DNA from 3 places in the Laceyella sacchari genome. Region 2 is predicted to be linked to each of the others. Evidence: riboswitches for the same ligand, from Rfam matches in the RefSeq annotation. Region 2 holds a riboswitch; each other region holds the start of a gene.

Region 1 (6,766 bases), 690 kb from region 2:
TGGGATAGGACTGGCTGTGATTGCGCTCGGGGAAGCGAAGAAAGCAGAAACGAAAGAATCCGTTTAGATCAGGCAGGAATCGGTTAAAGGTGCCTTTCTTCACAGAGAGGCACCTTTTTTGCATGAATGGGAAAGACCCGATAAATACTACATTTTATTGACATCCCGTCTGACCGAAAGTGACGAACTGAGGAAAAGATCATTGAGAACATATTCATTTGCAACGTTTTTTTGTACTATGTAATTTAGAGAAAAGAGATGGTTGATTCGTGGATATTGGCGTAAATGAAAGGAGTACCTTTTAGTGGCGGCAAAAGTAATGATATTCAGTTCGGTTCATCCATACGACGATTCGCGTATTTATCATAAACAAGCCAAGTCCCTCGCGGAGGAGGGATATCATGTGGAGTTGCATGCCGTGGCCGATTTTGAGGAGCGGCTGGAGCATGGTGTGCGGATTGTCGGCGTCAAGCGGGTGAATAAGAAGTGGAAGCGGCTTATGAACGGTTGGGTGCTTTATCGGCGGGCGCTGAAGAGCGGGGCCGATATCTTTCACTTCCATGATCCGGAGCTGTTGCCATGGGGCGTATTGATCGCCTGGCGGACAGGGTGTCCCGTCATTTATGACTCACATGAGGACTTGCCAAAACAAATCCATACCAAGCCATGGATTCCTGCCGGTGTGCGCGGACCTTTGTCCAAGCTCGTTCACAAGGTGGAAAAGGGGTTGGCCCGCAAGTTGTCGGCGGTGGTGACGGCGACGGAGTCCATTGCGCGCCAGTTTGCAAGTGCCAAACGGACGGAAGTGATTAAAAATTATCCGTTGCCGATGCCCGCCGTGGAGAAGACGGAGGACGAGGGCAACAAGATTTTGTATGTGGGCGGGGTTTCTTATCTGCGCGGTTATCGTGAAATGATTGAGATGATGGATTACATCCCACCAGAATTGCAAGCGGAATTGCACATTATTGGTCCCCTGCAACATATTCGGCCGGAAGATCAGGACGAAGCAATGCTCAAAGAAAAGCGGGTTACCTTGCACGGACGTGTGCCCTTTGAGGATGTGAAGCAGTGGTTGGGCAAGGGCAAAGTGGGATTGGTGTGCCTGCATCCTATCGAGAACTATCGGGAATCCCTGCCGATTAAAATGTTTGAATACATGGCTGCCGGCTTGCCGCTGATCGCGACCGATTTTCCCATGTGGCGTGAGATTGTAGAGAAAAGCGGTTGCGGATTCACCGTTGACGCACTCAATCCGAAAGAGATGGCGGAGAAAGTGACAACCATTTTGAAGGACGAGCAATTGCGCAAGCAGATGAGTGAAGATGGCCGCAAGGCGCATGAAGAAGTGTATAACTGGCATGTGGAAGAACGGAAACTATTGGCCCTTTATGCCGGATTGCTGGGTACGCAAACAGTCACATCAAGTTGAACGAAGCAAGGAACCCCTGTCTACGCATAGACGGGGGTTCCTTCTTGCTTACGCGCGTTTTACTGCCCGACGGGTTGCCAGTCGATGTGCTCTGCCAGTTGGCGGTGAATGCGCTGTTGTTCCTGTTTGCTCACTTGAAAATAGTACACGCCGTTAATTTTGGTGTTTTTCCCATTGATTTCGCAGGAGCGGAATTGCTCTGAGGGCAGATTGGCGTAAAGTCGTTGCAACTTCAGGATGTGAACCGGGGTAATGTCTGTTTTGACATTGGTGCTGAGGTGTTCCAAGACATCATCCAACTGAGTGAGGGAATGGAGGGAAGTGCTTTGATGGATGATGCCGCGAATCAGCTCCTGTTGCCGTTTCATCCTGCCAAAGTCTCCACGGGGGTCACTTTTGCGCATGCGGGCGAAGGCGAGGGACTGATCCCCATTCAATCGCATGATTCCCTGCTTGAACTGGTGTCCGCCAAAGCGAAACGACATGGGGACTTTCACTTCAACGCCTCCCAATTTATTCACGATGTCTTTCAGCCCTTGCATGTTTACCTTGACGTAGCCATCTATCGGTATATGGAGAAACTGCTCCACTGTTTTCCTTGTCAAGTCAATGCCACCGTAGGCGTAACTGTGGTTGATTTTGTCCCGTTTGATCCTTCCAGGGATGTCCACCAGCGTGTCGCGGGGGATGTGGGTTAGCATGATGTTTTTTTGATGAGGGTTGATCGTAGCCACAATGATTGAATCGGCTCGTCCTTGATCCCCCCGGCGTTCATCCACCCCCACAAGCAACAGGGCAACAGGATCTTTGGCGATGTCCACCGCATGGGAACGCAACGCCGATTTGGACAAGGAAGTTGGTTCATACACCCGTTCCGCTGCCGACCAGATGTGGTAACCAAAGTACACGACGCCCCCCATGATTGCCAGCAGTAAAGTGCAAAGCAAGCGCAACAACCATCGTATCACAAGGACGCCCCTTCCGTTTCCAACATTTGGATAGGTATCATTATATGATGTTTCATACATTTGTTCAAATATGTTGCGGCTTAACTTGATAAGATAGGCATAAGGGGCATCTTCATGGCGGAGATCAGAGGCATCCGCTTGGCTTGATTTAGCTTTTTGCAAGCGCTTGACGACCAAATCCGCCACCGCCTCTTTTGCTTTGCAAAATGGATTCGCAGTAGGTTCAAAAAGAAAACAAGTCATCGCGTCTATGAGAGAGGGGTTCATCCAATGAAAGTGTTAGTGACCGGCGGGGCCGGGTTTATTGGCTCCCATATTGTCGATCAGTTGATTGCGCGCGGAGATCAGGTAGTGATTGTGGACAATCTTTCTTCCGGAAAAGAGAGTCAAGTCAACCCGGATGCCGTCTTTTACAACGTAGATATTACCAGTCCTGATTTGCATGCAGTAATGGAGCAGGAGCGGCCTGAGGTGGTTATTCACCAAGCGGCGCAAATCCATGTGAATACCTCTGTGGACAATCCGTCTCTGGATGCCAACATCAATATCTTGGGCTCTATCAATTTGTTGGAGGGTTGCCGTAAGGCTGGTGTAAAGAAAGTGGTCTACGCTTCTTCGGCCGCAGTGTACGGCACGCCTGCTTACCTTCCTGTGGATGAGCGCCATCCGATCGGCCCCTTGTCCGGATATGGCGTTTCCAAATATACGGTGGAGCATTACCTGTCGGTGTACCATCATCTGTACGGCTTGAATTACACCGTTTTGCGCTATGCCAATGTTTACGGTTTGCGCCAAGATCCGCGTGGTGAGGGGGGCGTGATCTCCATCTTCATCGACAAGGTGCTGGGCCGTGAACCGCTTACCATCTTTGGTGATGGTGAACAGACCCGTGACTACATTTATGTCGAGGATATCGCTCGAGCCAACCTCAGTGCGATTGAGCGCGGGGACGGCGAAGTGTTAAATGTGGGAACTGGGGTTAGCACGTCTTTAAATGAAGTGGTTCGCCTCTTTGATGAAATCGCAGGTGTGAAGCATGAGGTGAACTACGGTCCGGATCGGGCGGGAGACATCAAGCACAGCTATTTTAACAATGAAAAAGTGCGTCGGGTGCTCGATTGGGAGCCGCGAGTGAGCCTCAGGGAAGGATTGGCCAAAACTTACGCATATTACCAAGAGGAATATCGTAAAATGGGCAAGGAACAGTAAACACTAATAACGAACCCGCACACCCCATGCTTGAAAGAACGGGCCATGAAGATTTCATTTTTCACAATTCGGCTATTGTCAACGTGGAAAGATTACAGTATACTTGGTAACAGTAATCGGTTTGAAACATTGCTGTAATGTTACTGTCATTTTTGTAAAGTTAGTCGATAGCCGAAAATAATTGTGATTTGATACTATACACAGCAGGAGTGGTTTGCGGATGAGTTCAAAAGTAGCCTACGAGAGCAATTCGCGCGCATTCTCCGGAGAAATGAAAACACCCGCCTCTTTCTATTTGGCATTTAAGCGCGGGTTTGAAATCGTATTTTCCATTGGGTTATTGCTCTTCACTCTACCGGTGCTGATTTTGACGGCAATCGCGATCAAATTGGAATCACCAGGTCCCATCTTCTACAAACAGGAGCGGGTCGGTTTAAACGGCAAAACGTTTAACATCTTCAAATTGCGCTCGATGCGTACGGATGCAGAGAAAAACGGTCCGCAGTGGGCTGCCAAGAATGATCCGCGCGTCACTCGTGTAGGCCAGTTCATCCGCAAAACCCGGATTGACGAACTGCCGCAGTTGATCAACATCCTGCGCGGGGATATGAGTTTGATCGGCCCGCGTCCGGAGCGACCGATGTTCACGGAGCAATTTGACAAAGAGATTCCGGGATTTAAGAAACGGTTGATGGTGAAACCGGGATTGACAGGTTGGGCTCAGGTGAACGGTGGATATGAGGCGACCCCTGCTGAAAAGTTGGAACTGGACTTGGAGTACATCAGAAATCAATCGTTCAAGATGGATTTTCACATTTTGCTCAAAACCGTTTGGATCGTGATCTCCGGAAATGGGGCGCGCTAATGAGAAAACGGGTGGCTTTTGCTTTGATTTAGCAAAAGCCACCCGTTTTTATATACCCATCAGCCTGGTTTTCCAGGGTGTAATCAGTTTGTTAATGGTGCGCCAACGATGTTGCCTCATTTAGAAAATCAACTTTAGGCCGAAGTACAAGAGAAGCCACAATGGGATACTTAAACATGTCGCGTTCAACACACCAAACCAAAACGATTTTCCGACAACCGTGTATTCCATGTTGGGCACCTCCAGCAGTTCAATTTGAGGATCTGTCTTTATTATACGCCAGCGGCCCCTGATTTAGTGGGGAGTAGCCGTATTGTTATCTAAATGTAATCTCGTGGTAAAAATGTGATAAATGTGTGAACCAAAAACGTTTCCTGTAACATTGGAAGGGGATATCGCTCCCGTGTGGATGGTTAAGATTTTCCAGTCATAAATAACGATTGACATAATGTCTTTTATTGTGATAATTTATAACTCAATAGTTGATATGTTAATAATTGAATACAGCAACATTCTCTTATCAAGAGAGGGGTAGGGACCAGGCCCGTTGAACCCTCGGCAACCATCTGACAACCATCAGAAAGGTGCCAATTCCTGCAGATTCGTTCTGACAGATGAGAGAAAGGTGTGTCAATAATAGACGTATCCCTTCTTGCCATCTTCAGAGCAGAGGGATTTTTTTATTGCATAATAAAGGTGGTGAAACCTCAATGATTCAGATTAAAGAAGTCATCAAAACCTATCCGGCGCGCGATGGGGGCTCGGTCGTGACTGCGCTGGACGGGGTGACGTTGACGATCAACCGAGGTGACATCTTCGGCATCGTAGGTTATAGCGGTGCGGGCAAATCGACACTGTTGCGGCTGATCAACGGGCTGGAGATGCCGACAAAGGGTGAAGTCATCGTGGATGGGAAAGAGATTTCCCGTCTGAAAGAGAGAGAATTGCGCCAGGCACGGCAGAAGATCGGCATGATCTTTCAGCACTTTCATTTGCTTTGGTCGCGAACGGTTCGCGAAAATGTGGCTTTTCCGCTAGAAGTGGCAGGGTTGCCGAAAGAACAGATTCGCAAGCGAGTCGATCAGCTTTTGGAGCGGGTAGGACTAGCTGAACGTGCTGACGCATACCCTTCCCAGTTGAGCGGAGGACAAAAACAGCGGGTCGGTATTGCACGGGCTTTGGCCAATGAGCCGGATATCCTTTTGTGCGATGAAGCGACATCAGCACTAGATCCAGAAACCACGGCATCCATTTTGCAACTGCTCAAGGAGATTCATCGGGAGATGGGGATCACCTTGGTATTAATCACGCATGAAATGAGTGTGGTACGGCAGATTTGCAACAAGATGGCAGTGATGGAAAACGGCCGGGTCGTGGAAACGGGCATGGTCTCCTCCATCTTTAGCCAACCACAACAGGCGTTGACCAAACAGTTTGTCAAAGAGCTGCAGCCAAGTATCCAAGACGATGACACATCAGGGGAAGTGGTTGAATTGCCGCTTGCTGATGCAGATAAGTTGGTGACATTGGCTAAAAAGCATGGAATTCGGTTCAGTGTTGTCAGCGGAGCCATTGCGGGAGAACAGGATGACCGCTTGCGCGTCAGAGTTGATGGGACAGAGGAGCAAGTGCTGGCCGTGCGCCAAGTGTTGAATGGAGGTGAACGGGCATGTTGACCGGCATTGATTGGAATCAAGTGTCCGTCGCGCTGGGGGAAACCTTGTATATGGTGAGCATATCCACTTTGTTCACCGCGCTTCTGGGAATTCCTCTGGGTGTGATGCTTACCGTCTCGGATCGCGGTTATTTTTGGGAGAATGTATGGGTGCAACGAACATTGGGCACGATTGTGAATATCTTCCGCGCTGTACCGTTTATTGTCCTTGTCCTTTTCTTATTTCCTGTCGCGGAGTTTTTGGTGGGAACCACGCTCGGACCCACAGCAGCAACTGTGCCTTTGATCGCTGGTGCGGCACCTTTTTACGCCAGAATGGTGGAGACCGCTTTAAGGGAAATTGACCGTGGGGTGATTGAAGCGGCGCAAGCGATGGGGACTTCCCGTTTGCACATTATCTGGAAAGTGCTGTTGCCAGAAGCGATGCCGGCCATTGTCTCCGGATTAACCGTCACTTGCGTATCCTTGATTAGCTTTTCGGCGATGGCAGGGATTGTTGGCGGAGGTGGTTTGGGAGATGCTGCGTTTAGGTACGGTTTCCAATCGTTCAATGATGGCATGTTGTATATTTGCGGCTTGCTGTTGGTTGTGATGGTACAGCTCATTCAAATGGTAGG
Region 2 (6,766 bases):
TCCTGCGAACCCGTCAGTGCAGTCGCCGCTGCCTGCTGAATCGCGCCGAACAAGCTGACATAAAAATGGTCTTGTAGCAACTGAATGCTCTCAATCACTTGCTCATTCCCCACCGCAAATCCAATGCGCCAACCGGCCATGTTGTAGGTTTTGCTCATCGTATAAATCTCAATGCCTACCTCTTTGGCACCCGGTGTCTCTAAAAAACTCATCGGCTTCAATCCGTCAAAACCGATCGCGGCGTACGCGAAATCATGAACGACCAGCACATCGTGCCGCTCGGCCCGGCTCACCACTTCGGCGAAAAATTCAGCATTGGCTACGGCGCCTGTCGGGTTGTTGGGATAATTGAGAAACATCAGCTTGGCCTTGTCCCACACTTTCTCATCAATGGCAGCAAAATCAGGCAAAAACCGATTTTCAGCCAACAACGGCATCAGCGCCATCTCAGCGCCAGCCATGGCAATCCCCGACCAATAATCGGGATAGCCCGGATCGGGCACCAATGCGACATCGCCGGGGTTGAGATAACATTGCGAGATTTCCACCAACCCTGCTTTTCCGCCAAACAGCACTGCCACTTCCGTTTCGGGATTTAGCTTCACCCCGTACTCCCGTAAGTAAAATTGTGCGACCGCCTCCTTGAGGAACGCGTGGCCTCGAAACGGCGGATATTTGTGATGTTGCGGATTATCGGCAGCCTGCTTTAACGCATCCACGATATGCGCGGGAGTCGGCAAATCAGGATTGCCTTGACCCAGATTAATCACGTCATGCCCTTGCGCCTGCAAACGGCCAACTTGACCAACCAAGCGGGCAAAAAATTGCTCCGGCAAGCGATCCAACGCTTCCGCACGCTGAAATTTGCTCAAGATTCTCACATCCACTCTCTGGGAAATGTTCTTGAAATTCTAATCAGTTATGTTATATCGTTGTGGGGAATCTGTCAAAGTCTTTTTTGGGAGGATGCATCTCCTATGAAATGGAAATGTGCTGTGATTCAAATGGATATCGCCTTCGGGCAACCGGAACGAAACATGGCCATGGCTGAACAAAAAATCGCCGCCGCGGCCGCCGACAAACCGGATGTGATCATCTTGCCGGAATTGTGGACCACCGGTTATGATTTAACCCGTTTGGATGAGATCGCCGATCCGATGGCTATGAAGACAAAAGCGTTCATGTCCAAGCTCGCTCGGCAACACGGCGTGCACATCATTGCCGGTTCAGTCGCCGAACGACAAGAAGACGGCACCTGGAACACACTCATCGCCTTTGACCGCCGCGGTGAACAAGTGGGTGAATACCGCAAAGTGCACCTCTTTCGCCTGATGAACGAAGAGAAATACCTACAGCCCGGCGAACAAATGGGTTCCTTCGCGCTGGATGGCATTCCTTGCGCCGGGGTCATCTGTTATGACATTCGCTTTCCCGAATGGATCAGAAAACATGTCGTTGCTGGAGCACAGGTGCTGTTCGTCGTCGCTGAATGGCCGATGCCACGGCTCGCGCATTGGCGCCATCTGCTCATCACCCGGGCAATCGAAAATCAATGCTACGTCATCGCGTGCAATCGTGTGGGGAATGATCCTGACAATGCCTTCGCCGGCCATTCGCTCATCATCGACCCCTGGGGAGAGATCGTGGCCGAAGCAGGCCCTGAGGAAGAAACCTTGGTGGCGGAGATCGATCTTGCGCAGGTTCCACAAATCCGTAGGCGCATCCCCATTTTCAGTGACCGACGCCCAGAATTATATTAAAACACCTTGGCTACGGAATGCCCTTCAGAAAAAAATATAAAGAATCACCAAATGAAACTAATCTCATCCGAAATGAATGAATATGATTGACAATGATCTGCGTGAGGGTGTATCATTCCCTTATCAATCTAAAGACAACGGCATATGGAAGCAGTCTCTTATCCAGAGCAGGTGGAGGGAAATGGCCCGATGAAGCCCAGCAACCGACCGTAATACCATCGTGAGATGGGGCGCCCGTCAACAGGAGGGAGCCGTGGTGAAAACCACGCAAGGCACGGTGCTAATTCCAGCAAAACATCCCGTTTTGCGAGATAAGAGGCTTGGAACGAATGATCCGAGCCTCTGATAGGAAGAGGCTCTTTTTATATGCCCAAAGGAGGACTTCCAATGGGCGGGCACGCCAATGCAGGATACCATCCCTTGACAACGGAAACAGTGGTTCAAGTCGTTGCGCCGTTAAACCATTTTGCTGATGTGAATCAATTGGAGATCAAAGAAATCGGTGATGGGAACTTAAACTACGTCTTTCATGTGGTAGAACCAGCTACAGGCAAGTCTTTGATCGTCAAGCAAGCCTTGCCCTACGCCAAAGTCGTCGGCGAAAGCTGGCCGCTGACCTTAGACCGTGCCCGGATTGAGAGCGAGGCGCTGCGCAGAGCGGCAGAGTACGTGCCGGCGCTTGTCCCCAAAGTGCACCATACCGACGAGCGCTTGGCTTGCACAGTCATGGAGGACCTCTCTGATCATGTGATCCTCCGCAAAGGCTTGATACAAGGGCAGGTCTACCCCAAGCTAGCCGAGCACATCGCTACTTTCCTGGCGCAAACGCTGTTTCACACCAGCGATTTCTTCCTTAGTCCCTTGGACAAAAAGGAACAGGTGCGGGCGTTTATCAATCCGGAATTGTGCAAAATCACCGAAGACTTGGTGTTCACCGATCCTTTCTTCAATCACGAAACCAACGATTTCCCAAAAGCATTGCAATCTTCTGTCGAATTGCTGTGGAACGATCTGGAACTGAAACGGGAAACCGCGAAGTTGAAACATGCTTTCCTAACCCGAGCTGAAGCACTGGTGCATGGGGATTTGCACACCGGCAGCATCTTCGTCACCACTGATTCGACCAAGGTGATCGATCCCGAATTCGCCTATTATGGCCCCATCGCTTTTGACATCGGGCAATTCTTCGCCAATCTCGCGCTCAATTATCTCTCCCACTTCCACCACAGCCCGGACCCGCAACAACGGCGAACGTTCCAAGAGTATCTGCTGGAAGTGATCGAAGAAACTTGGACACGGTTCAAGGAGCAATTCACCCACCTCTGGCAGACCAAAGGGCAAGATGTCTATATGCGGGTGGCCGGTGTAGAAGACGATTTCTTCGAGCGCTTGTTGGAAGATACCATCGGCTTTGCGGGTTGCGAAGTGATCCGCCGCACCATCGGGTTGGCCCATGTGGCTGATCTTGACTCCATCTCCGACGAGGAAACACAATTGCGCCTGAAAGACAAAGCGCTCACCTTGGGAAGCGTATTGATCAAGCAGCGCCGGCAACTGACGCGGATCACGCACTTGTCCGAGTCGATCAGGGGGGTTGCCCATGCTTAGATCGATTGCGTATCACGGTGATCATGTACGGATATTGGATCAGCAACGCCTTCCCCATGATACTGTGTATGTTCATTGCACGACGACCGCGGAGGTATGGGAATGCATCAAGGCGTTGAAGGTGCGGGGGGCACCGGCCATCGGCATGGCCGCCGCTTTCGCTCTCGCTGTATGGGCCAATCGTACCTCAACAACCAATTTGACTGATTTCTTGGCATCGTTGCGGCGGGAGCGCGATTATCTGGCTTCATCCCGCCCCACGGCAGTCAATCTGTTCTGGGCGCTGGATCGGGTCGTCGCCAGAGCGGCAACGGCTACCGACGTGGCCGAAGCCCGGCAACTGATAGAAAATGAAGCGCTCGCCATTCAAAAAGAGGACGAGGATGTGTGCAGACGCATCGGCGAACACGCTTTGTCGCTTATGAACGATGGGGATACCATTCTCACCATCTGCAATGCAGGGGCGATTGCCACTGCCCGTTACGGCACGGCCCTGGCCCCACTTTATCTGGCTAAAGAACGCGATATCCACTTGTCGGCTTATGCCTGTGAAACGCGTCCCTTGTTGCAAGGCAGCCGCCTGACCGCGTGGGAATTGCAACAAGCGGGAGTAGATGTCACCCTGATCAGCGACAGCATGGCCGCCCACACGCTGGCCACCAAACCGATCTCTGCTGTCATCGTCGGTTGCGACCGAGTGGCGGCCAACGGGGATACTGCCAACAAAATCGGCACACTGGGGTTGGCGATTCTGGCCAAAGAATTCGGTGTCCCGTTTTATGTCGCCGCTCCCTTGTCCACGATCGACCTCGAGACGGCGACAGGGGACGCCATCCCGATTGAGGAACGCGCACCGGAAGAGATCACCCATTTTCACGGCCATCCGGTCGCTCCCAGCGGCACCAACGTGTTCAATCCGGCTTTTGATGTAACACCGCACCGCTATATCAGCGCCATCATCACAGAAAAAGGGATCGTGCGCGACAACTATCAGGAAGCTTTGGCCAAGTTAAAACAATCTGAACCTGCTTTAAAATAACCAATCCCCCCGGCACCCTTGGGGGGATTTACGTTTTTGTCGGCGGTATGGTGAATTCATCCCTTTGACCCGATGAACCTACGCGCATTCTCAATGAGCGCCCGGCGCAACGGTTCGCTCTCCTCACCGCGGAGGATGGCCAGTTCGTCCAATACCCGTTCCAGCATGCGAGGATGGGTGCGCATTCCCGCCCAAGGCCCGTCATGCGGCCAAGGCCCATCCGTTTCAAGCAATATGAGGTGGCGTGGGTAGGCAGTCGCGATTTTCCGCGTTTCTTCCTTATACAATAGATCCGGTGTGAAAGAAACGTAGATTCCCCTCTCCGCCAGTTGGCACAATGTGTTTTCGTCGGTCTTCAGCCAGTGAAACTGCACGTTGGGAAGCGAATAGCAGTCAAGGTAAGACAAAATCGTCCGCACATCTTCCCTCACCCCGTGCAAAACAACTGGCTTGTGCAAACGTTCAGCCAAGCGAAGCCATTGGTCCAGCGCCGACAGATATGTATCCTCATTCCAGTCCATCCCTTGGGCAAGTCGTTCTCGCCGCAGATAATAAGGCAGGCCGATTTCCCCAATGGCGTCGATCTCCTGCTGTTTCTCTTCAATCCAAGCCATGAAAGCTTCCTGCTCCGTCATAGGTTGCTCAGGGTGGAAACCGCATGCAGCATACACTTTTTCTGGACATCGCTTTTTCAAAGCCAAGGTTCGGCGCGAGGAAGCATGATCCATGGACACGGCAATCATCCCCACAAGGGAGGGATCGGCGCACATGGTAGCTATTTCATCGTCATCATATTTTTCAAGGTGGATATGGGCGTCAAACAACATTGGTTTGGCTCCTTTGGGTTGTCTCGTCTCTGTCAGTTGTTCCCGGTACCTAGACCACATTGTGAAAACACCCCTTGGCGGGAAACCAAGGGATGTTTTGCCATGCGCTTAAAAATCGAAGTTGTCTGGGTCGGGACCGAAGCGATGGTGTTTGTCCAAGGCATCGATGCGCGCCATGTCCTCCGCACTCAATTCAAAGTCAAACACATCGGCATTCGCTTTAATCCGTTCGGGGTTAACCGATTTCGGAATGGTGACCACGCCATGTTGCAAATCCCAACGCAACACGATTTGAGCGGGGGTTTTGCCGTATTTCTCCGCCAATTCTTGCAGAAGCGGGACACGGAACACCTCCCCTTGCATCAACGGACTCCACGCCTCCAATTGGATGCCTGCCTGTTTGCAGAAAGCCCGCAACTCCGTTTGCACCAAGTACGGATGAAACTCAACTTGGTTTACCATCGGCTTCACTTCGCAATCAGCCATCAAATCTTCCAGATGGTGAACTTGGAAGTTGCTCACTCCAATCGCCCGTACTTTCCCGTCCTTGTACAATTTCTCCAACGCTTTCCATGTCTCTTTGTACTTTCCTTTTACCGGCCAATGAATCAAATACAAGTCAACATAATCCAGTCCCAACTTGGTTCGGCTTGCTTCAAACGCTTGCAGCGTGGACTCATACCCTTGGTCGGCATTCCACACCTTGGTAGTGATAAACAACTCTTCACGGGGAACTCCTGCCGCTTTGATCGCCGCACCGACACCCGCTTCATTTTGGTACACCGCGGCGGTATCGATGCTACGGTAACCCGCTGCGATTGCGGACTTAACCGCATTTTCCACTTCTTCTCCCTCTTTTGCTTTCCATACGCCTAGGCCGAACCAAGGCATTTTCACTCCATTATGTAATACGGTCGCATCAGATAAATGTTTCATCAGCAAAACCCCCGTTTCAGATTCCTCTGCGAAGGGAGAACCCCTCTATTACCATTTAAACATAAGGTACTGGAAAAAAGAAAGTTCCCAAAAACACATTCTATTTATTCATGCTTTTTATTCATCCTTGCATTGACAGTCCCCTTTTTCTCTCCTATAATTACTTTAACGCTTTTTAGCTTATACGCTTTTTAGTGCTAAAGTATTTTGGGAGAGGAAAGATTATGAACATACCCGCTCATTTACAACCTTATGTCGCCAAGCAGCAGTACCAACGTTACACTCCAGTCAACCAGGCTGTTTGGCGATACGTGATGAGACAAAACCGCCACTTTTTTCAGCATACCGCCCACCAAGCATATGTGAGTGGCTTGCAAAAAACCGGCATTGATATAGAACAAATCCCCAGCGTCGAGAAAATGAATGCCTGTTTGAAACCGTTTGGCTGGGGAGCCGTTCCCATCAACGGCTTAATTCCTGGTGTGGCCTTTTTTGACTTCCAAGCTCGTGGCCTGTTGCCGATTGCTACAGAGATCCGCACGCTGGAACACATACAGTACACGCCGGCTCCCGATATCATTCACGAATCGGCGGGC
Region 3 (6,766 bases), 370 kb from region 2:
GCTCCAAATCGCTTCACCAGCGGCAAAACCTCTTGGAAGCGCTCTTCGCCGTCCTCCAAGTTGATGGAATTGATCACTGCTTTGCCTTGCGTGTAGGTCAGTGCGCGGGCAATCACTTGGGGGTCAGTGGAGTCGATCATCAGCGGCGCTTTGACTTTCTTGGTGACAAACGCCAAAAACTTCTCCATATCGGCCAATTCATCACGGTCAGGATCAGCCAGGCAGATGTCGATTACCTGGGCTCCCCCTTTCACCTGCTTGCGGGCGATCTCTGATGCTTCCTCATAACTCCCTTCAGCGATCAAGCGTTTAAACTTGCGCGAACCGATAACATTGGTCCGCTCCCCTACTAAAATAGGGCGATTGTCTTCCAAGAAGACCGCCTCAATTCCCGATACAGCGGGAGCATGCGTAGCTTGCAACTGGCGTGGCTGAATGCCGGCCAATGCTTCACTCATCGCCCGGATGTGATCAGGCGTGGTGCCGCAACAGCCTCCGGCGATATTGAGCCAACCGTTATTTGCAAATTCGGCCATTTTACGGGCCAGCGCTTGCGGCGTTTCCAAATAGTCACCATTTTCATCAGGCAAACCGGCATTCGGGTAGCAACTGACGGCGCACCGAGCCATCCCCGCCAGGGTGCGAATATGGTCGGTCATAAACTCGGGGCCGGTCGCGCAATTCAAGCCGACAGCAAACGGTTTGAGATGCTCGATCGACACATAAAAAGAGTCGATCGTCTGTCCCGCAAGCATGGTTCCCATCGGTTCAATCGTGCCGGAGACCATCACCGGCAGAGTGACACCTAATTCAGCAAATGCCCGCTCAATACCCACACTCCCTGCTTTGACATTTAACGTGTCTTGCGATGTTTCCAACAAGAGAAAGTCAACGCCCCCTTGAATCAAAGCTTTCGCCTGCAAATAATACCCTTGGGCCAGCTCGTCAAAGGTGGTGCCACCTGTCACGGACAGCGTTTTGGTGGTCGGACCCATCGCTCCGGCAACATAGCGCGGCCATTCCGGCGTTGAGAACTTGCGGCATGATTTCACCGCCAACCTCGCCGCCGCCAAGTTGATCTCTTCCGTCAATTCAGGCTTTTCATACTCTGCTAACACGATGGGAGTCGCTCCAAAGGTGTTGGTTTCTACAATATCTGCCCCCGCCGCAAAATAAGCATCGTGGATCGACTCGATCAGATCAGGTCGGGTCAGGTTCAGCATCTCGTTACACCCATCTAAGGCTTCCCCCCCAAAGTCCGCCGCCGTCAACCCAGCTTGTTGCAACATCGTCCCCATCGCGCCATCCAAGATGAGGATTTTCTCTTTCAGTCGTTCAGACACACACTGCTTGGCCATGCTGGCTCCACCCTCTCCTCAAAATAAAAAAAACACCATTCATCTCCGAAAGATGAAAGGTGTTTGCCGCTCGCTTATCACTCTCATCTTTCAGAGAGAACACTCTCTGACAGGAATTAGCACCACATTGGAATATCCAACAGGTTGCCGGGCTTCATTGGGCCAGTCCCTCCGCCACTCTGGATAAGAGATTATTTTTATATCTCAATAATATAGCTATTTCGCAAAACCGTGTCAATCAAATTCACAAATACAGTTTGTTTTTGTTGAGCTCTTTCTGCGTTTGATACATCAGTTGGGTCGCTTCCTGAAATTTCGCTTCTTCACCAATTTTTTCATAACAATCTGCCAGTTCATAATAACACAGGTAGACGCGGTCTTTTAACTTATTTTTGTCCGCAATCTTGCCAGCGCTTTGGAAATATTCAATAGCATCCAGATAATGGTTCATATTTTTCATCGCTTGCCCCAACAAGATCAGTGCCGTGCTGGTCAACAAACCATGGTGAATGCGTTCGGCCATATCCAAAGCCTGCTTCAGTATATCTCGCGCTTGTTCCATTTTCCCTTGCATGAGATAAACCTGTCCCAACGAACAGCTCGCCTGCACCAAATCTTCTTTATCGTTCACATGCTCTCCCAGCTCCAGTACAAACTCAAATGCAACCTCTGCATCAGCCAATTGGCCCGCGTCTTGATAGGAGTGTGCCAGCACCGACCACAACCGGAACATTCCCCCATACTCCTTGCTGCCCACGGCGATTTGGCTTCCTTCGCGAGCATAGCGGATCGCATCTTGGTAAAGCTTCATCTTACGCAGGAGTTCTGCCCGAAGCGCATACGTCTGGAGGATCAACTGGCGTGAGCGAATCTGCGGCAACAGAGCCCATACCTCGTCAACACCGCGCAATGCCTCATCGGCCCGATCCAGCTTTTGCAGATTTTCAATACGAGCGAGCAAAAGCTTTACATGCATTTGTTCGAAAATTTCTTCTTCATCAGTTAAAGCGTCCAGCCCTCGCTCAACATATTTCAGCGCTTGCTCCCAGTCCTTGTGTTGCATACGGCATTCCGACAGACACAAGTAACTGGCCGCCTCCAAGTTGACTTTGGGAGAGTAGGGGTCCTGATAAGCGAGACGGATGGCTTCGCTCAGTTCCCTTTCTGCTTTGCGCCAATCTCGCTTGATAAAGTGAATGCGCCCTTTGAGGTAGTGAATCGTTGCTTGGTGTTGAGAGGTAACCTCATCGGATAAATCGGACAACAGAGCTAAAGCACGCTGGTAGTTGCCAAGTTGGATCATGGTTTCAATCGCGGTGAATCTCACTTGCAAGCTTTCGATGCTCCCAGTGTCCTTTTCGATCATGTCGGGCACTTCACTCAGATCCAAACCCAGCTTGTTCATGAGATACAACACTTTGTCTTTGTTCACATGAGGTACGCCACGCTCGATATTACTGATCGTGGCCGTGGAGATATGCTGGTCAGAGAGATCTTCCAGCCGCAATCCCCTTTCCTTTCTCACTTTACGAATGTATTTGCCCACTTCACTCATTTCCAAAATGTTCATCGCGACCTATCCTTTCCGAATTCTTGTTATTTCTATATTACTCCATCTATTTCATTTTATAAAGGAATAAACATATAAATTTTTCCATATAAAGGAGTGTAATTTTTTCCAACTACTTAATTTTTTATTCCTTGCCCTCGAAAGCCCCCGCAATATCACATAAAACGATAAATAATCTGAAAAAAACACAAAAAGAAACCGTTTCCTCAACTCTTTCGGGACAAGAAATATTTTCCCATTACCTCTATCTTCTCCATAAAATGAATCTTTATGCCAAATTTATGATTTTTGTTTTATTTAATTAATTGGACCAACTTTAGTGCACCATCCACCACGATGACAGAAAGACCCCAGCCGCTGAGCAGGCCCGTCGCCACGCGGAGGAAATTGTTGCTCTGGCGCCAACCCAGCCATTGTGTCCCCCCGTCGATCAGCATCGGCATCTGTGCCAACAACCCGAATGGCCAAGGCGGCACAAGCGGAATCAACAGCAGAATCGGAATAAACAAATAGCCCATCATGATGCCCAGGCAGCGCGCACAGACGGGTAAGGGTTGTCCCCCCATATGAAAACACCGTTCTGGCTTGCGGTGGCAGGGCACGAACTTCAACCAATCAAGCCAGTGTTCCATTCGCTTCTCCCCTCGCTTTAGTCCGAACAATTGCAGTCCACGCACTTGCAATCCACGCAGTCACAGTCAATCACATCGCATCCGCAATCAAAGTCGTCACACTTCTTCCGGCGCCGCCTGTAATAGATGAACCACAGCAAAAAAAGGACGCCACTCGTAACCAAACAGGCACTCCCTTCCAAGATCAGCCCCTGCGCCAACAAGATTCCCCCGGCAACCGCCAACAACAGAATCAATGCCAGACTCACGAAGAACAATCAGCTAGCCCCTTTCTTACCAATGTGTTCGCTTGCCGTGGTGATCGGCGACGCAAGTCAAATCGAGCCAACTGCGCCCGCCAACAGTAAACAAAACATCCGGAAACAAGCTTTTCGGCAATCATGTTGCAATCAATGGAAATTCTGGAGATGAAGCTGTTCATCTCCCTTGTGCGGGACTCACCTCATTTGTCAACGCGTTCCCATCCCTTCGTCTTGACCATTATCGGCCACACAGTGAACGGAATGCTGTTGCACCAACAAGTGTGAATCAACGCTTGGGATTGGCGCTTTCTCACTATCCCTGTTACCTCAATTCATAATCAACAGAAGGCAATCTGTTTGTCAATATGATTTTGTTTACCGTCATGATATTTCCTCTTTTGATTTTACTAATTTGGTTACAAATCATCTGTAAAAGTTTGTATTTGATGTAGATTTATCCCATTCGTTTTGAATGAAAAAGATAGAAAATGAAAGAAATTGATTGATTAAACAAACGACATCCGCTATGATAAGAAGGAAGCGAGGTGAACGAAAACGCTTACAATTCAACGACACCAAGTGATCTTGGATCTGCTGAAACAAAAGGGTGCTGTCAAGCTGCAAGAGCTTGTCCTAGCGACAGATTCGTCAGAATCCACCATCCGCCGCGATTTGATCGAGTTGGAACGGCGCCGTCTCCTCAAGCGGATTCACGGCGGAGCCGCCTTGCTACAAACCAAGGGAGCCGAACCAACCATTGCTGAAAAATCAACCAAAAACCTTCAAATCAAACAGCGCATCGCTGCAGCCGCCGCTTCCTTGGTTGAGCCCGGTGATTGCATCTATCTCGATGCGGGCAGCACCACATTGGAAATGGTGCCCCACCTGCAAGCCAAAAATCTGACCGTTGTCACCAACGGCTTCGCGCAATTGGAAGCACTGGCTGAACGGCAAATCCGCGCCTACTTGCTGGGGGGAATGATCAAATTGTCCACCCGCGCGATGATTGGGAGCATGGCCTTGGAGTCCTTGCGCCTCTATCGTTTTGACAAGTGTTTTTTAGGCACCAATGGCATTGATTTGGAGCTGGGATACACCACACCCGATCCCGAAGAAGCCATGATTAAAAAAACGGCGGCGCGCTTGGCCAGCCAGGCATATGTGCTGGCGGACGGCCAGAAGTTCCATGAAGTGGCCTTCGCTAAAGTCGCTGACATCCATGAGATGCGCATCATCACCGACAAGCTCCCGGAAGAACAGCGGCAATCCTATTTAAATCAGACCGACATTATTGAGGTGGACACATGATTTATACAGTAACACTCAATCCATCAATCGACTTTACCGTCCATGTTCAAACCTTGCGCCGAGGCGAATTGAATCGCATGGACCAGGAACAGAAATACCCAGGCGGCAAAGGAATCAATGTCTCCCGCATTTTAGCGCGGATAGGGGTGGAAACCACCGCCCTCGGCTTTGTCGGCGGGTTCACCGGCACCTATCTCACCGAAGCATTGACGAGTGAGGGAGTGGCGCATGATTTTGTCCATATCGACGGGGATACACGCATCAACATCAAACTAAAGGAGCAGAGCGGGGAAACAGAAATCAATGGCGCAGGCCCTTCCATCCCCCCTGATCGCCTACAGCAATTCCTGCAAAAGCTGGAACGCCTCCAGCCCGGGGACATGCTGGTGCTCGCTGGCACCATTCCTCCTTCGCTCCCTCCTGACCTGTATCAAACACTGTTGGTCACCTATGGCAAACGCGGCATCAAGGTGGTAGTCGATACTAGCGGTGAAGCACTCGCACGGGCGGTTCGCCACCATCCCTTTCTGATCAAACCAAATCACCACGAGCTGGGTGAATTATTTAACACGACCTTCACCTCGCTCGACGAAACGATCCCTTATGGCGAAAAGCTGTTAGCCCAAGGAATCAAGCATGTCATTGTATCGATGGCCGACAAGGGCGCTCTGTTGTTCACCGCCGAAGGGATCTACCGATCTAACGTGCCACGCGGCACCGTAGTCAACTCTGTGGGCGCGGGTGATTCCTTGGTCGCTGGCTTCATCGGCCATCTGTCGCAACATGGTTCAGTGCCGGACGCATTCCGCTATGGTATTGCGACTGGCGGCGCTACCGCTTTTTCAGCGGACTTGGCCAACCTAGACACGATCGAAGCCGTTTATCCACAAGTCGAGCTAACCAAACTGTAAGGAGGGGCCTCATGAAGATTACAGACCTATTAAAACCGGACACCATCATCATGGAACTCCAAGCGACCACCAAAGAGGCAGTCATCGATGAACTGGTCGCCAAATTAGATGAAGCGGGACGGCTCGCAGACCGCAACAAGTTTAAAGAAGCGATTCTCAAGCGGGAAGCGTCGGGATCGACGGGCATCGGCGACGGCATCGCCATTCCCCACGCCAAAACGGATGCCGTCAAAACACCGTCTATCTGCTTCGGCAAAAGCGTTCAAGGCATCGATTATGAAACGCTTGACGGCCAACCAGCCCATTTATTCTTTATGATCGCCGCTGGCGAGGGGGCTGATGAAGCCCATCTTGAAACCTTGTCGCGCCTGTCCGTTCTTCTGATGGACAGCACCTTCCGCCAACAGTTGGAACAAGCCCACACGGCGGAAGAGTTGGTAGCGCTCATCCAAGACAAAGAATTGGAAAACGAGCCGGAAGAAACGGCAACCACCGACACCACCGAACAGCTCATATTGGCGGTGACCGCCTGCCCCACGGGCATTGCCCACACATATATGGCCGCTGACGCGCTCAACGCAAAAGCGCGGGAAATGGGCCTTACCATCAAAGTGGAAACCAATGGGTCAACCGGTGTGAAAAACAAGCTCACACCAGAAGATATTGCTCAAGCGACCGCCATTATCGTAGCCGCCGACAAACAGGTGGAGATGAGCCGTTTTCATGGAAAGCCCGTCATTCAAGT

What was found. A riboswitch is a leader RNA that binds a small molecule or an ion and turns the genes downstream of it on or off. The one in region 2 is predicted to bind S-adenosylmethionine.
Region 1: linked by a shared signal. The riboswitch ahead of NYR52_RS15705 (methionine ABC transporter ATP-binding protein) and the one ahead of mtnK (S-methyl-5-thioribose kinase) in region 2 are both predicted to bind S-adenosylmethionine.
Region 3: linked by a shared signal. The riboswitch ahead of metH (methionine synthase) and the one ahead of mtnK (S-methyl-5-thioribose kinase) in region 2 are both predicted to bind S-adenosylmethionine.

Annotation. Positions count from the first base shown of each region.
Region 1 covers NZ_CP103866.1:3,205,777-3,212,542, reverse strand. Annotated here, with positions in the region: gene NYR52_RS15730 (O-antigen ligase family protein) at 1-67, shown strand, start outside; gene NYR52_RS15725 (glycosyltransferase family 4 protein) at 305-1,432, shown strand; gene NYR52_RS15720 (LCP family glycopolymer transferase) at 1,492-2,400, opposite strand; gene NYR52_RS15715 (NAD-dependent epimerase/dehydratase family protein) at 2,671-3,609, shown strand; gene NYR52_RS15710 (sugar transferase) at 3,830-4,474, shown strand; SAM riboswitch class I at 4,989-5,095, shown strand; gene NYR52_RS15705 (methionine ABC transporter ATP-binding protein) at 5,185-6,150, shown strand; gene NYR52_RS15700 (methionine ABC transporter permease) at 6,144-6,766, shown strand, end outside.
Region 2 covers NZ_CP103866.1:2,520,180-2,526,945, forward strand. Annotated here, with positions in the region: gene NYR52_RS12245 (pyridoxal phosphate-dependent aminotransferase) at 1-872, opposite strand, end outside; gene NYR52_RS12250 (carbon-nitrogen family hydrolase) at 978-1,760, shown strand; SAM riboswitch class I at 1,916-2,078, shown strand; gene mtnK (S-methyl-5-thioribose kinase) at 2,148-3,368, shown strand; gene mtnA (S-methyl-5-thioribose-1-phosphate isomerase) at 3,361-4,407, shown strand; gene NYR52_RS12265 (TatD family hydrolase) at 4,464-5,294, opposite strand; gene NYR52_RS12270 (aldo/keto reductase) at 5,343-6,170, opposite strand; gene NYR52_RS12275 (aromatic amino acid hydroxylase) at 6,395-6,766, shown strand, end outside.
Region 3 covers NZ_CP103866.1:2,894,877-2,901,642, forward strand. Annotated here, with positions in the region: gene metH (methionine synthase) at 1-1,358, opposite strand, end outside; SAM riboswitch class I at 1,439-1,548, opposite strand; gene NYR52_RS14175 (tetratricopeptide repeat protein) at 1,603-2,928, opposite strand; gene NYR52_RS14180 (DUF2085 domain-containing protein) at 3,222-3,560, opposite strand; gene NYR52_RS14185 (hypothetical protein) at 3,578-3,817, opposite strand; gene NYR52_RS14190 (hypothetical protein) at 3,953-4,087, shown strand; gene NYR52_RS14195 (DeoR/GlpR family DNA-binding transcription regulator) at 4,367-5,110, shown strand; gene pfkB (1-phosphofructokinase) at 5,107-6,021, shown strand; gene NYR52_RS14205 (PTS fructose transporter subunit IIABC) at 6,033-6,766, shown strand, end outside.